Regions from separate parts of the Pseudoalteromonas sp. ECSMB14103 genome, predicted to be linked through region 2. Evidence: predicted binding sites of a transcription regulator. Region 2 holds the regulator's gene; each other region holds the start of a gene.
What was found. The regulator sigma-54, encoded in region 2, starts transcription at its own class of promoters, with help from an activator protein. The targets are predictions, from matches to a motif close to GTTGGCACGNNNNTNGNNT.

Region 1 (4,270 bases), on a different contig from region 2:
CGATAATAAAAGGCTTTTTAGATATGCTTCCGCTTTGCTTAGCCGTTATTCCATGGGGAATACTCTGCGGCTCTTTAGCTATTCAAAATGGATTTACAGCTCTTGAAACACAAGCCATGTCGTTACTGGTTTTTGCAGGTTCAGCTCAACTTGTCGCTATTGAACTTATGGCAGGGAACACCCCCTTGCTTACCATATTATTCACCACGTTTATAATTAGCTCTCGGCATTTTTTATATGGCCTTGCTGTTAGGCATAAGGTCATAGATCAACCAATGCGATGGCGCCTACCTGTTAGCTTTGTATTAACCGATGAATTATTTGCGTTTTCTCATCACCGCAAAGCTTATCGCACAAAAGTGCGTTTAGTTTATGCGCTTAGTGCAGGTTTTAGTTTTTACATCGCATGGAATATATGGACATTAATAGGCATTGTTGCAGGATCTATGCTTCCTGATTTAACTAACTTAGGGCTCGACTTTGCAATTGCAGCTACTTTTATCGCCTTGGTTATTCCCGGTATTAAAAATACCGCCTCTTTAGTGACTGTTATTGTGGCGGGTATTACTGCTACGTGGTTAAAAAGCACAGGGTTTGAATTATGGCTAGTGTGCTCCGCATTATTAGCAATGAGTGCAGGTTATACAACGGCAAGGCTAACAGCGAAAAAGGACACTAAAACATGATGACCACTATTTTACTCATGGCCTGCATTACGTTTTTTACGCGTTATTTATTTTTACACCGTGCATTGCCATTTAAAGTGGGCCCTAAAATGCAGCAATTTTTAAGCTTTAGTGCTCCGGCCGTACTTACCGCTATTTGGGTTCCTATTGTATTTTTGGGTGAAGAAGGCATAAACCTGCATTGGCAAAACCCTTACTTAAGTGCCGCTATTGTAGCCATTATTGTAGCTTATAAAACACATAACATTTATTACACAACACTTGCCGGTATGGGTTTGTTTCTAATTTTAAATTAGGGTTTATTAACCTCTATAGTTAGGTTTTAGCAGCCTGAGGATTGTTTATTATTTTTCACCTACAAGGATGTGAAATTAGGTATAAGCAATACACAAAATTTAGCTCAGGCTATACCAAGGCCGTTAGGTCACATGTCTCGCTCCACAAATAAACTTTATACTTTATGTAAAACCTTTACCGCGTTAAAGTATGCCTAACAACAATAATAAGAAGCCACCATGCAAAAATTTCATCAATTAAGCGCAACAAGTCTACAGGGCCAACCTATTAACTTTGATGGTTTTGAGGGAAAAGTTGTACTCATTGTTAATACTGCAAGTAAATGCGGATTTACCTACCAGTACGCATCTTTACAAGCGCTTCATGAAAAGTACGCCAGTCAAGGACTTGTGATTATAGGCTTTCCGTGCAATCAATTTGGCCAACAAGAACCTGGAGATGCGTCGCAAATAGAGCAAGGGTGCTTAATAAATTACGGAGTCAGTTTTTTAATAACAGACAAAGTTGATGTGAATGGAAAAAATGCACACCCTGTATTTCGCTTTTTAAAATCAGCTTTACCGGGGTTTTTAACTCGAAAAATAAAATGGAATTTCACTAAGTTTTTAATTGCAGCCGATGGCACGCCAATTAAGCGCTATGCCCCTTTTACTAAGCCAGAAAAGATAGAGCTCACTATACAAAAAGCATTAAGTAAGGCTAAAAGCACGCAGTAAAAAGCAATAAAGAGGCTATTAGCCTCTTTATTGCCAATGTAACAACTGCTTAAGCGCACTTTTTGTGCACCTAGCCGCCGTTATTAATTGGTATTGTATTTATACTAGTGCGATTTAATCGATGTAATCGCTTAAGTCATCTTCGCCTAGATTTTTGCGCAAGCGTTTTTGCTCAAGGTAGTCTTCCAACTTTTTCTTAACCTTTTGCTTGTTTTTATCATGTTGATTTCGACCGACCATTTCGTATTCGTCTTCAACAAAATCATCATCTAGCGCATCGTAACTAAATGTCTTACCCACAACCCACTCCATAAAGTGTTTGAGACCAATTACGCTTTAATTAATGTAATTGGTAAATTAAAAAATTTAACACCAATATGCTGTGCAAATTAGCATCAAAGTAAAGCCACAAAGCCATAGTAAATAGCCTTCATGTCATTAATGTGAATAAATAGCGCTAAATTGCAATTGTGGAAAGTGAGAGTTTTTTATCGTATCGATAAATTTTTTTTATAAATTTATATTCATTGGTTAATTTCACTAAAATATAGTCTAATAATAAAAATTAAACAGACCTTTAAACCTAGCATGAAATGCAAGCCATTGCTTTTGTTGATAAAAAAATAGTGGCACCAAACTTGTTATTAATTATTTGTTATCAACAAAAAATAGAGTCATCACATGAAAAAATTACTATTAGTTAGCGCATTAATCTGTACACCTGTTGCTATGGCACACAACGATAATGATTCAACAATTTCATTTAGCAACGATCAATGCGACGTAGAGTTTAAAAATGATGTTCGCATCAAGCCAAACGAACTAGAAATTTTTACAGCAAAAAACCAAGCTATGCAATTCAACAGCAATGGCGATTTAATGGTAAACGGTGAGTTTGTAGCGCTTAATAACTCACAACGCCAAGCTCTTACTCAATACTCTGATAGCTTACGTATACAGCTACCCGAAGTCGCTAATATTGCATTAGACGGCGTAAAAATCGCCGGTGTTGCTTTAGAAGAAGTCGGTAATGCTTTTAACATTAATGGCTTAGACGATATGTCATCGTTAATGGACGATATACGCGTAGAAGTAGAAAACACGTTTTATCAAGAAGGCACCTTTGTTATGGGCCAGCAAAGTTTTAACCAATTTGGTGAAAACTTTGAGCATCAGTTTGAAAAACAAATAGAAACAGCCGTTGAATCAGCAGTCATGCAATCTATGGGTAGTATACTGGTCGCGCTTGGATCGGAGTTATTAGGTTCTGGCGGCGATATGGATGCATTCGAAGAACGCATGGAAAATATGGGCGCACAAATTGAAGAGAAAGTAGAGTTACACGCAAACAATTTAGAGCAACGAGCTAATTCGTTATGCGGTAATTTTGCTGAAATTGCAAAACAAGAAGAGCAGCTAGTAACGTTAGTTCCTGAGCTAGAAGGTTATCAATTATTTACCTTTAAACACGTTAAATAACCCGCAATTAACTCACTATATTTAACATCCCTTCAGCAGCATTTTATTTTATTGAATGCTGCTTTTTTGTATCTGTTCTGTCTCTTTTTTCTCGTTTATGTTGTTCGGCTCAGAATAAGGGTCATTGGTCTAGTTATTACTTGCCTAAGTAAACAACTTTATGGCTTTATACAAACATAGACTGCGTTCGTTATTTATCGTTATAAATAATAAAGATAAAAGCAGCGTTTTATGGACATAAATTTAACTCATATGCCCCCCTGTTTTTGATAACACTAAAGATTTAATCATCCAATTTTTAGTGGCTAAGCAAGACTAAAATATTCAGCAAGCAATTTGCTTCAAAATTTATGCCCTTAGCAAAAAGCTGAGAGGCTCCATCCCCAGTTAGACACGTTTAAACGTAACTAACACTAAAGCGCCTGCCTCATAGCAGGCGCTTTTTATCTATTAGAGAAACACTCTATTAAAAAACCGTATTTTTAAGTCAATTACTATTTTAAATATCAAATTAACGACGATTTTTAATGTACTAAGCATAACCACTAGCTGCAATAAAAAACCACAAAAATAACAATTAAAAACCAAAATAAAATAATCTGAATAATTACCCATTTAAAATAATCGAATATGCATAAATAAAAAACAAAACTATTAAAAGCACAATTAAAACAACAAACTAAAAAAGATCAGGGTGAAATAAAAATTAAAAAACAGAAAAAACACAATTAAACATTTTATTAACAACCACTGCTTCAGATAAAAATAACTAATGCCTCACAGGTAATTTTTATCGTTTTATTTTTGTACGCTTTGCATGCAAAATGCGCATGTTTTCAACAGACCTAAACCGGAGCCAAGTGATGAACCCTATAAATACATTAAACCAAACAGCAAACACACAAATTGCAGTTAAACCAACCAACCGAAAAGCAAAAATGCTAGCTAGGCTTAATACGCTTGGTAAAAAATTAGCACTTGGCGGCGCAGCGCAATATAAATAATCACCCAACCATGGTTATTTATTCGGTGCAGCAAACACCCAACCACTAAAAAGTCTCTTTTTTAGCTCCCACAGTTTGCTGCAACCTC
Region 2 (4,270 bases):
CCTCTTTAGGAATGCCATGTTTAAAACCAAATGATTCAAATGTAACAATCAGCTGCTTATCTTTTTTACCTAATATTTTTTCGCGAATTGATTCAGCAAGTTGATGAACGCTTAGCTCACTGGTATCGATCATGTAATCGGCGCGCGTAATTAGCACATCGAGAAGTTCTTTTTCTTTTTTTATGGCTAAATCAAGCGGAAGTGAATCTATTGATAAAGGGTGTAAGCGTCTGGTTTCAGAAAAGCGCTTAATAAGGGTTTGATCTTCACTGTCTAAGTAGAACAGCGTTGGTTTTGTAAAACCCGGTAAGTATTCGATGATGTGATTAAATTCATCTTGCTCTTTTGGTAAATTTCGCACATCTATACTAACGGCAATTTTATCGTAGTTATCAGAAACGCTTCTAATTAAAGAAGGTAATAAATTTACTGGAATGTTATCTACGCAATAATAACCTAGATCTTCAACAACGCGCAAAGCAACCGACTTACCAGAACCAGAACGGCCACTTATGATAATCAACTCCATTAATCACCCTTTAAATTTGTTACGATTGGTCAACAATAATTTGATACAACTCAGCATCCGATTTAGCACAGCGAAGCTGCTTACAAAATTCTTTATTTTTTAGTTTATCAGCTATCGTTGCTAGCGTCTTTAAATGCTGTTGGTTATCGCCTTCAGGTACGATGAGTGCAACAAAAATATCAACAGGGCGGTTGTCTATAGCATCAAAATTAATCGGTGTTTCACTTACTAACACCAATGCTAAAGGTTCTTGTGCGCCGCTCATTCGGCCATGTGGAATAGCAATACCTCTGCCTATCCCTGTGCTGCCTAGCTTTTCGCGGGTTAATAAAGCGCCCAAAATATCCTGTTGAGATAAATACGGAAATTTATCGTGAGCCAGCTCGCTAATAAACTCTAAAATTCTTTTTTTACTATTAAAAAGGACCGCAGCTTTACTGCAGTCCTGGCATATAAGTGAACTTAATTTCATCATATTAGTGTCGAGCAAGCTTCTCTTTGTGTTTAATTACTTGACGGTCAAGCTTGTCAATCAATGAATCAATAGCTGCATACATATCTTGATGTTCAGTGGATGCGAATAATTCAGCACCACTTACATGAATAGTTGCTTCTGCTTTTTGATTTAGTTTTTCTATATCAAGAATGACATGAACATTATTAATATGATCAGAGTGCCTTTCTAGCTTCGCAAATTTGGTATTTATATAGTCTCTTAATGAATCAGTTAGTTCTACATGACGACCAGTTAAATTTAGTTGCATAAGCATTACCCTCTTTGTTTAGCGTCTTAGATCAGGCTCTTTCGCTGATTTGACGGTGGAATAGCCAGAGATTCGCGATATTTTGCGATTGTACGTCTCGCTACTTTAATTCCTTGCTCAGCCAATATATCCGCAATTTTGCTATCACTCAATGGTTTTGCTGAGTTTTCTGCTGCGATTAATTTTTTAATAAGTGCACGTATTGCCGTAGATGAACATTCTCCACCATTTTCGGTACTTACGTGGCTTGAGAAAAAGTATTTAAGCTCAAATATTCCACGCGGTGTGTGCATATACTTTTGCGTAGTTACGCGCGAAATTGTTGATTCGTGCATTTCTACCATTTCGGCAACATCATTTAAAACCATCGGTTTCATGGCTTCTGGGCCGTGTTCAAAAAAGCCCTGTTGTTGTTTAACAATACAGTTAGTTACTTTTAAAAGTGTATCATTTCTACTTTCTAAGCTTTTTATAAACCATTTAGCTTCTTGTAAATGTGAGCGAATAAATTGACTGTCGCCGCTTGATTTAACTGTACGCGACATCGCTGCATATTGGCTGTTTACACGAATTTTTGGCATGCTGTCTGGGTTTAACTCTACAATCCAGCGGCCTTTAATTTTTTTAACTGACACATCAGGTATTACATACTCAGACTCTTCTCGTACTATTGTGTCTGCAGGCTTAGGGTTGAGCGTATGAATAAGTGTCATTACTTCTTTAAGCTCATCTTCTTTGAGCTTCGTTTTTTTCATTAATGTACGGTAGTCACGAGCAGCTAACAAATCAATGTGCTCGGTTAAAATCATTTTTGTTTCATCAATAAAAGGCGTGCCTTTATCAAATTGATTTAACTGAATACACAAACACTCTTGTAAGCTACGTGCCGCAATACCCACTGGGTCAAATAGCTGAATGCGCTTTAATACCGCTTCTATTTCGTCAAGTTCAACCTCAACGTCATCATCGTTATCTTGATTAAAGCTCTCTAAAATCTCTTCGCAACTGAGTGTCAGTATGCCTGAATCATCCACCGCTTCTACAATAGCAATAGCAATGGCTTCATCTGTAGGGCTAAATGGCGTTAATTGTAATTGCCACATTAAGTATTCGTGAAGCGTTTCAGTTGATGCGCCCTGATATATAGACTCATCTTCAGGCATTGGTCCTGAAGATGATGCAGGGGCTGCACTCATGTACTCATCCCAGCTAACGTCCATTGCCATGTCGTCACTTACAGTATCTTTAGCAAGCGCTTCACCACTGTCTTGTTCATACTCGCTAGGGGCTTCATCTGCAGATACGGTTACTGTAACTTCATCGTTATCTGCTTTTTGCTCATTTTTGCCCGCAAGATCATCGGCATAGTCTTGCTCCTCAACCTCAAGTAATGGGTTGCTGTCGAGCGCTTCTTGTATTTCTTGCTGAAGATCCAATGTGCTTAATTGCAGCAAGCGAATAGCTTGTTGCAACTGAGGTGTCATTGTAAGTTGCTGGCCCATGCGCAGCTGTAGTGATTGCCTCATGTATCTCTAACAATCCTTTTAAGTTGTTATAGTTAATACTAGCAGATGCTTATAAATAAGGCGTAAATGTTACAGCCTAAATTGCTCGCCTAAATATACATCGCGTACAGTTTTATCATTTAATACGTGTTCAGGGGTACCAGAAGCAATCAGTTCCCCATGAGAAACAATGTAGGCTTTTTCGCAAACATCAAGGGTTTCTCTTACATTGTGGTCTGTTATTAATACGCCAATCCCACGGTTTTTCAGGTGTTCAATAATTTTTTTAATATCTAATACTGAGATAGGGTCAACACCGGCAAATGGTTCGTCTAGCAAAATAAACTTTGGATCTGCGGCTAAAGCACGTGCAATCTCTACTCGGCGACGTTCTCCGCCCGATAATGCCATACCTTTGCTATCGCGAATGTGTTGAATGCTAAATTCATCTAATAGATTATTCAATGTATCTTCTCTGGCTTGTTTAGTGAGCTCCTTTCGAGTTTCTAAAATAGCCATTAAGTTTTGATACACTGTTAATTTTCTGAATATAGACGACTCTTGTGGTAAGTAGCCTATGCCTAATCTAGCACGACTGTGCATAGGTAAAAGCGTAATATCGTTATCATCGATAGATATTTTGCCTTTGTCGCTAGGGACTAAGCCTACAATCATGTAAAAGGTTGTTGTTTTACCTGCGCCGTTTGGCCCAAGCAAGCCTACAATACTGCCAGCTTTAACTTCTAAGCCCACATTTTTTACAACTTCACGGCCTTTGTAGCTTTTGGCTAGTAGCTCTGCTTTTAATGTACTCATGGTTGGCCTTTGTCATTTTTTTTAGGCTCCACAGGCACTAAGATAGTGTGTACACGGTCAGTTGAGCTTTCATCTTTTTCGGCGCTAATAAGCTGCTGTTCTATATCGTAGGTAATGCTTTTAGCATTCATTTTTTGCCCAGCTTGAGATATCTCTGCATCTCCAATTAATGTTAAAAAACGCGTTGAAACATCGTATCTAACTTCATTAGCGCTGGCGCGCATTATTGTGCCGTCGGCTTGTTTTTCTTCAAAATAAGCAGGCTTACCTGTAGCTATTAACAATTGCTTGTTGTCGCCTAGCTCATCGCGCTTGTGAACCTCAAGGCGGTCTGCGGTAATTTTTCTGTCGCCATGAATAATTTCAACATTTTTTTCGAAGATACCTACGTTTTCTTTTAGTTGACCCTCTTGTTTATCCGCACTAATCGAAATTTGATTTGCAGAAATTGGCGCTGTTGGTTCAGCGGCATTAGTACCTAATGCAAGTAAAAATGTTGGAATAATAAAGAGTGTTGATAGTTTATTGGTCATAATAAATAGTTCGCGTATGGTTAATTAATTTTATCACTTCGGTTTTTAAATCGGCTTCTAAGCCTTTACCGGTGATTTTTAAATTGGGCCCTGTAACAATGACAGGCTGCTCTGATTGCATCG
Region 3 (4,270 bases), on a different contig from region 2:
TGTTCAACCGTTTTACCTATAAGCTCACTGCTTGATTTACCCATTACTTCTTCAAACATTTTATTGCAGCCAGCAAATACCCCATTGTTATCGCGGTAATAAAATAGATCGGGGGATGAATCAACAATTGAGCGTTGCAACATGCTTTGCTGAGCAAGCTCTTGCTGTGTTTTTTTACGCTCGGCAATTTCTCTACGTAGTTCTTCAATGGCGCGATGCTTAGCATGAAAAGCCATTTTACGTTCATCTATTTCAATATTAAGCCGACTAATATTATCTTTAAGTGTTTGGTTTAATAGTTTTTCTTGTTTAGTTGCGCTATCTAAGTAGGCGTAGGAAGCATCTAACTGACGAATTGAATTAATAAGTACGCTTATAATTAAAGGTGACACAACAGCTGAAAAAAATACCACGGCCAATATATCTACAAGAAACAATTCGCCTATAGCTACGTAATAAAACATGCTCGATAAAATAAGAGACGCTGCTAAAAATAAAGCGTAACAAATGGCAGCTGTTTTTAACTCACCAAATCGCGCTATTGAACTTGAAAGCACTCGAACCCAAGGGCTCAAAGAATAATCGGTCATACGTAGTTTTATCTCTTTGCTGTTTGCTTAAATATAAGAAAGGCAATGCTAATTACAGATTTTAGCATTTTTCTATTCGCTATTTTCATGTTGTGCGACAAAAACAGAAAATATTCATACGCAATTTTAGCGGGCAGTAAAGTCCTCGTTTCAGCCATTGATTATTTCGTGTAAAATAATGCGCCTTATCATTGCCAATAACGAGTAACATAGCATGCAAACCAATATGCCCGATATAGCTGACACCGCTCCTGCATTACAAACAGGTAAATTAGACTGGGTTGGCATGGGTGAAATTGAACTGCCATTTATTTTTGAATCGCGTGATTTAAGCCCTGTTACTGTTAATGCCAAAGCCCGCGCATTTGTTAACTTGCACAAAGAAGACGCCAAAGGCATTCATATGTCGCGCTTATTTTTAGCGCTTGATTTACTCTCAACAGAGCAACAAGTAAATCCTCAAACAATTAGCCAAGCACTAAATACGTTTATATCTAGCCATGAAGGGTTGAGTAATAAGGCACAGATTGAGTTTAAATTTGAGCTACCACTTCGCCGTAAGTCTCTATTGAGTGGCAAAGCTGGCTGGAAAAGCTATCCAATCACACTTACAAGTACAATTGAAAACAATATTATTAGTTTCGAGCTAACCGTTGATGTTACCTACTCATCAACTTGCCCTTGCTCGGCGGCTCTTGCACGCCAGCTAATACAAAACGCATTTAGTGAAAAATTTAACCAAGACACGCTCAACCAAAAAGAGGTACTTGAGTGGCTTGGCACAACACAAGGCATTGTGGCAACCCCTCACTCGCAGCGCTCAATTGCTAACGTAAAAGTTAAACTCAATAGCAACATTAATGAGTTTGATGTAGTTAACTTAATAAATACCCTTGAAGGCGAGCTTAAAACGCCAGTGCAAGCGGCAGTAAAGCGTGAAGATGAACAAGAATTTGCCCGTTTAAATGGGCAAAATTTAATGTTCTGCGAAGATGCCGCGCGTAAAATTAAAGCAATATTAGAAACAGACGGTTACGCAGATTACTGGCTACAAATAAACCATTACGAATCGCTTCACGCCCACGACGCTGTGGCGGTTGCTGTTAAAGGTATTAATGGCGGGTATAAGGCATAAAACACCTGCGTTAACTTAAATCACCATTCGGTAAATCACATACAATATTTGGGCACGGTACTTGCTTTAACAAAACAGTGTCAATTTGTTGTTATGGAGTTACCGTATGGAATTCGCTTTATTGTCGATTTTAGTATTAGTGGTAGGTGCATCAATTGCCGCGTCAAAATTTAGTGACGACGGCGGTAATCCTTATCCTTTTAAACGTAAACAAAGTGTATTTACGCAAGTAGAAAGCGCCTTTTTAAACCTGTTAGAACGCGCTATTGGCGATCAATATAAAATAGTGAGTCGAGTTAAGCTTATTGATGTGATCGACTGTAAAGAAGGTTTATCACCTAAATCAAAACGTGCCGCTATTGCTAAAGCCAAAAATAAGCAGCTTGATTTTGTGTTAATCGACAAAGAAAAAATGACCATCGTAGCAGCTGTTGATTTAGTAAATAACGCAAATAAAGATGGCCACAAAGCCCAGCGCGACTGGTTTGTAAATGGCGCCTTAGAAGCTGCAGGCATACCACACATTCGCATGAAGGTAAAAGCAGGCTATCGTCCATCAGAAGTACGCGATGCCATTATGTTCAAACTGGGTAAACCAGCTCCAACAGCACAGCGCCCATTACGTAACCGAGTTCACAAACCTGCTGTTTTATCTCCCTCACAAGCTAAAGCCCATTCAACAGCATTAGCCGAAATATAATTATCAGGTTACTTAATTTGCATTAAAGCGAGCATTTTAAATGTCTCGCTTTTTTGTTTTTTATTGCTAACTTCACGTATAATCAAGCTATTCAAACTCAGGAATCAAACACTATGAATGTTGGTATTATTGGCGCAATGGAGCCAGAAGTTAAAATTTTGCGTGAAGCAATGCAAAACCCAGCTATTTTAACTAAAGCAGGTTTTACATTTTACACTGGTGAATTAGCTGGCTGCACAGTAACTCTTGTTCAATCAGGTATTGGTAAAGTAGCATCAAGCATTGCAACTACATTACTTATTGATAATTTTAAGCCTGATTGCGTAATTAACACCGGCTCTGCTGGCGGTTTTGATCCATCATTAAGTGTTGGCGATGTCGTTATATCGTCAGAAGTTCGTCACCACGATGTAGACGTAACTGCATTTGGTTACGAAATTGGCCAAGTACCACAAATGCCTGCAGGTTTTACTGCGCACCCTAAATTAGTTGAAGCAGCCGAGCAAACTATTGCGCAAATTAGCGAAGTTAAAACGTTAGTGGGCCTTATTTGTACTGGCGATACATTTATGTGTGACCCTGTTCGTATTGATAAAGCCCGCAGCGACTTTCCTTCAATGCTTGCTGTAGAAATGGAAGGTGCGTCTATTGCGCAAACCTGTCATACGCTTGAAACTCCTTTCGTTGTTATTCGTTCAATGTCTGATATTGCTGGCAAAGAATCGCCACAGTCGTTTGAAGAATACTTAGAAACAGCATCAATCAACTCATCTAAAATGGTTGTTGCTCTGCTTGAAAAGCTAACAGCTGTAACACTGTAAATGCTTAGCAATATTGTTCAAAACCATTTGGACTTTATTGTATTTATAATAGCGCTCCTTGCTGAGCGCTTTTTACCACTTGTTAGTTGGTACCACCCGAATACCGTTTTAGTGGCCGTATTTAGCGCCATGGGCAAACGTATTTATAATAAACAAAATACAAACAGCTACCACTATTTAGCAGCCATACTTGCAAGCGTGCTGGTGCTCAGTGTTATTTTACTAATTGTTACCTTGCTACTTGAATTTGCATTTTACCCAGAGCTACTTGCGGGCCTTATTTTATACCTTTGCCTTGAAAGCCAAAGCCTCAATAAAAAAGCCCTTCGTATTGCAAAGCTCACTAAACAAAACCAAAAGTCAGCCGCACGCGAGCTATTAAAACCACTGCTTGCTCGTGAAGTCAGCAAGCTTTCAACCACAGGCATTATTAAAGCCCTCATTGAAAGCTTAATACTTCGTACTGCTCGTTATTACTTTGTGGTTATATTTGTTTTTTTACTTTTAGGGCCAGTTGCAGCACTTGGTTACCGACTACTTACCTTGATGCAGCAAGCATGGCGTAGTGATATTTCACCAAACAGCGAATTTTTAAAACCGTTAAAGCTTATTTTATTTGTTATTGAGTATATTCCAGTGCGTTTACTTACACTCACAATTGCTGCAAGTAAGGCCACAAAACAAAGTGTTCACTACATAAAACACTACGGCCAACACTTTTATCAAACAAATACAGGCTGGTTACTCAGTGCATGCTCTGCATCACTTAGCGTGCAACTAGGTGGACCCGCTATGTACTTTAATAAGCGGCATAACAAAATGCGGGTTGGTACTGATAGGCTACCTAACGCTGACGATGTACCAGCCGTATTAAATCGGCTTAATCAGGCGCGCGCCTTTTGGGTACTCGTTATTGTGTGTATTGAAATCCTAAAAAGCATTTGAGCTTTACTTAGTAAAAATTGAGTATAAAAAAACCAGCCTAAGCTGGTTTTTTTATTACCCGCACACTTAAGCTACGGTA

Region 1: RF53_RS17980 (YggN family protein) is a predicted target of sigma-54. The motif match lies at 2,325-2,343, and genes of this name have one in related genera.
Region 3: RF53_RS15620 (DUF2726 domain-containing protein) is a predicted target of sigma-54. The motif match lies at 1,774-1,792, and genes of this name have one in related genera.

Annotation. Positions count from the first base shown of each region.
Region 1 is NZ_JWGY01000015.1:18,523-22,792, reverse strand. Features, by position in the region: gene RF53_RS18000 (AzlC family ABC transporter permease) at 1-686, shown strand, start outside; gene RF53_RS17995 (AzlD domain-containing protein) at 683-982, shown strand; gene RF53_RS17990 (glutathione peroxidase) at 1,202-1,699, shown strand; gene RF53_RS17985 (PA3496 family putative envelope integrity protein) at 1,814-1,999, opposite strand; gene RF53_RS17980 (YggN family protein) at 2,381-3,178, shown strand; gene RF53_RS19545 (hypothetical protein) at 4,042-4,182, shown strand.
Region 2 is NZ_JWGY01000001.1:247,761-252,030, forward strand. Features, by position in the region: gene rapZ (RNase adapter RapZ) at 1-529, opposite strand, end outside; gene ptsN (PTS IIA-like nitrogen regulatory protein PtsN) at 549-1,001, opposite strand; gene hpf (ribosome hibernation promoting factor) at 1,006-1,293, opposite strand; gene RF53_RS01100 (RNA polymerase factor sigma-54) at 1,320-2,819, opposite strand; gene lptB (LPS export ABC transporter ATP-binding protein) at 2,889-3,614, opposite strand; gene lptA (lipopolysaccharide transport periplasmic protein LptA) at 3,611-4,147, opposite strand; gene lptC (LPS export ABC transporter periplasmic protein LptC) at 4,137-4,270, opposite strand, start outside.
Region 3 is NZ_JWGY01000011.1:11,192-15,461, forward strand. Features, by position in the region: gene arcB (aerobic respiration two-component sensor histidine kinase ArcB) at 1-590, opposite strand, end outside; gene folE2 (GTP cyclohydrolase FolE2) at 805-1,725, shown strand; gene RF53_RS15620 (DUF2726 domain-containing protein) at 1,832-2,425, shown strand; gene mtnN (5'-methylthioadenosine/S-adenosylhomocysteine nucleosidase) at 2,539-3,246, shown strand; gene RF53_RS15630 (cobalamin biosynthesis protein CobD/CbiB) at 3,247-4,191, shown strand; gene tyrS (tyrosine--tRNA ligase) at 4,258-4,270, opposite strand, start outside.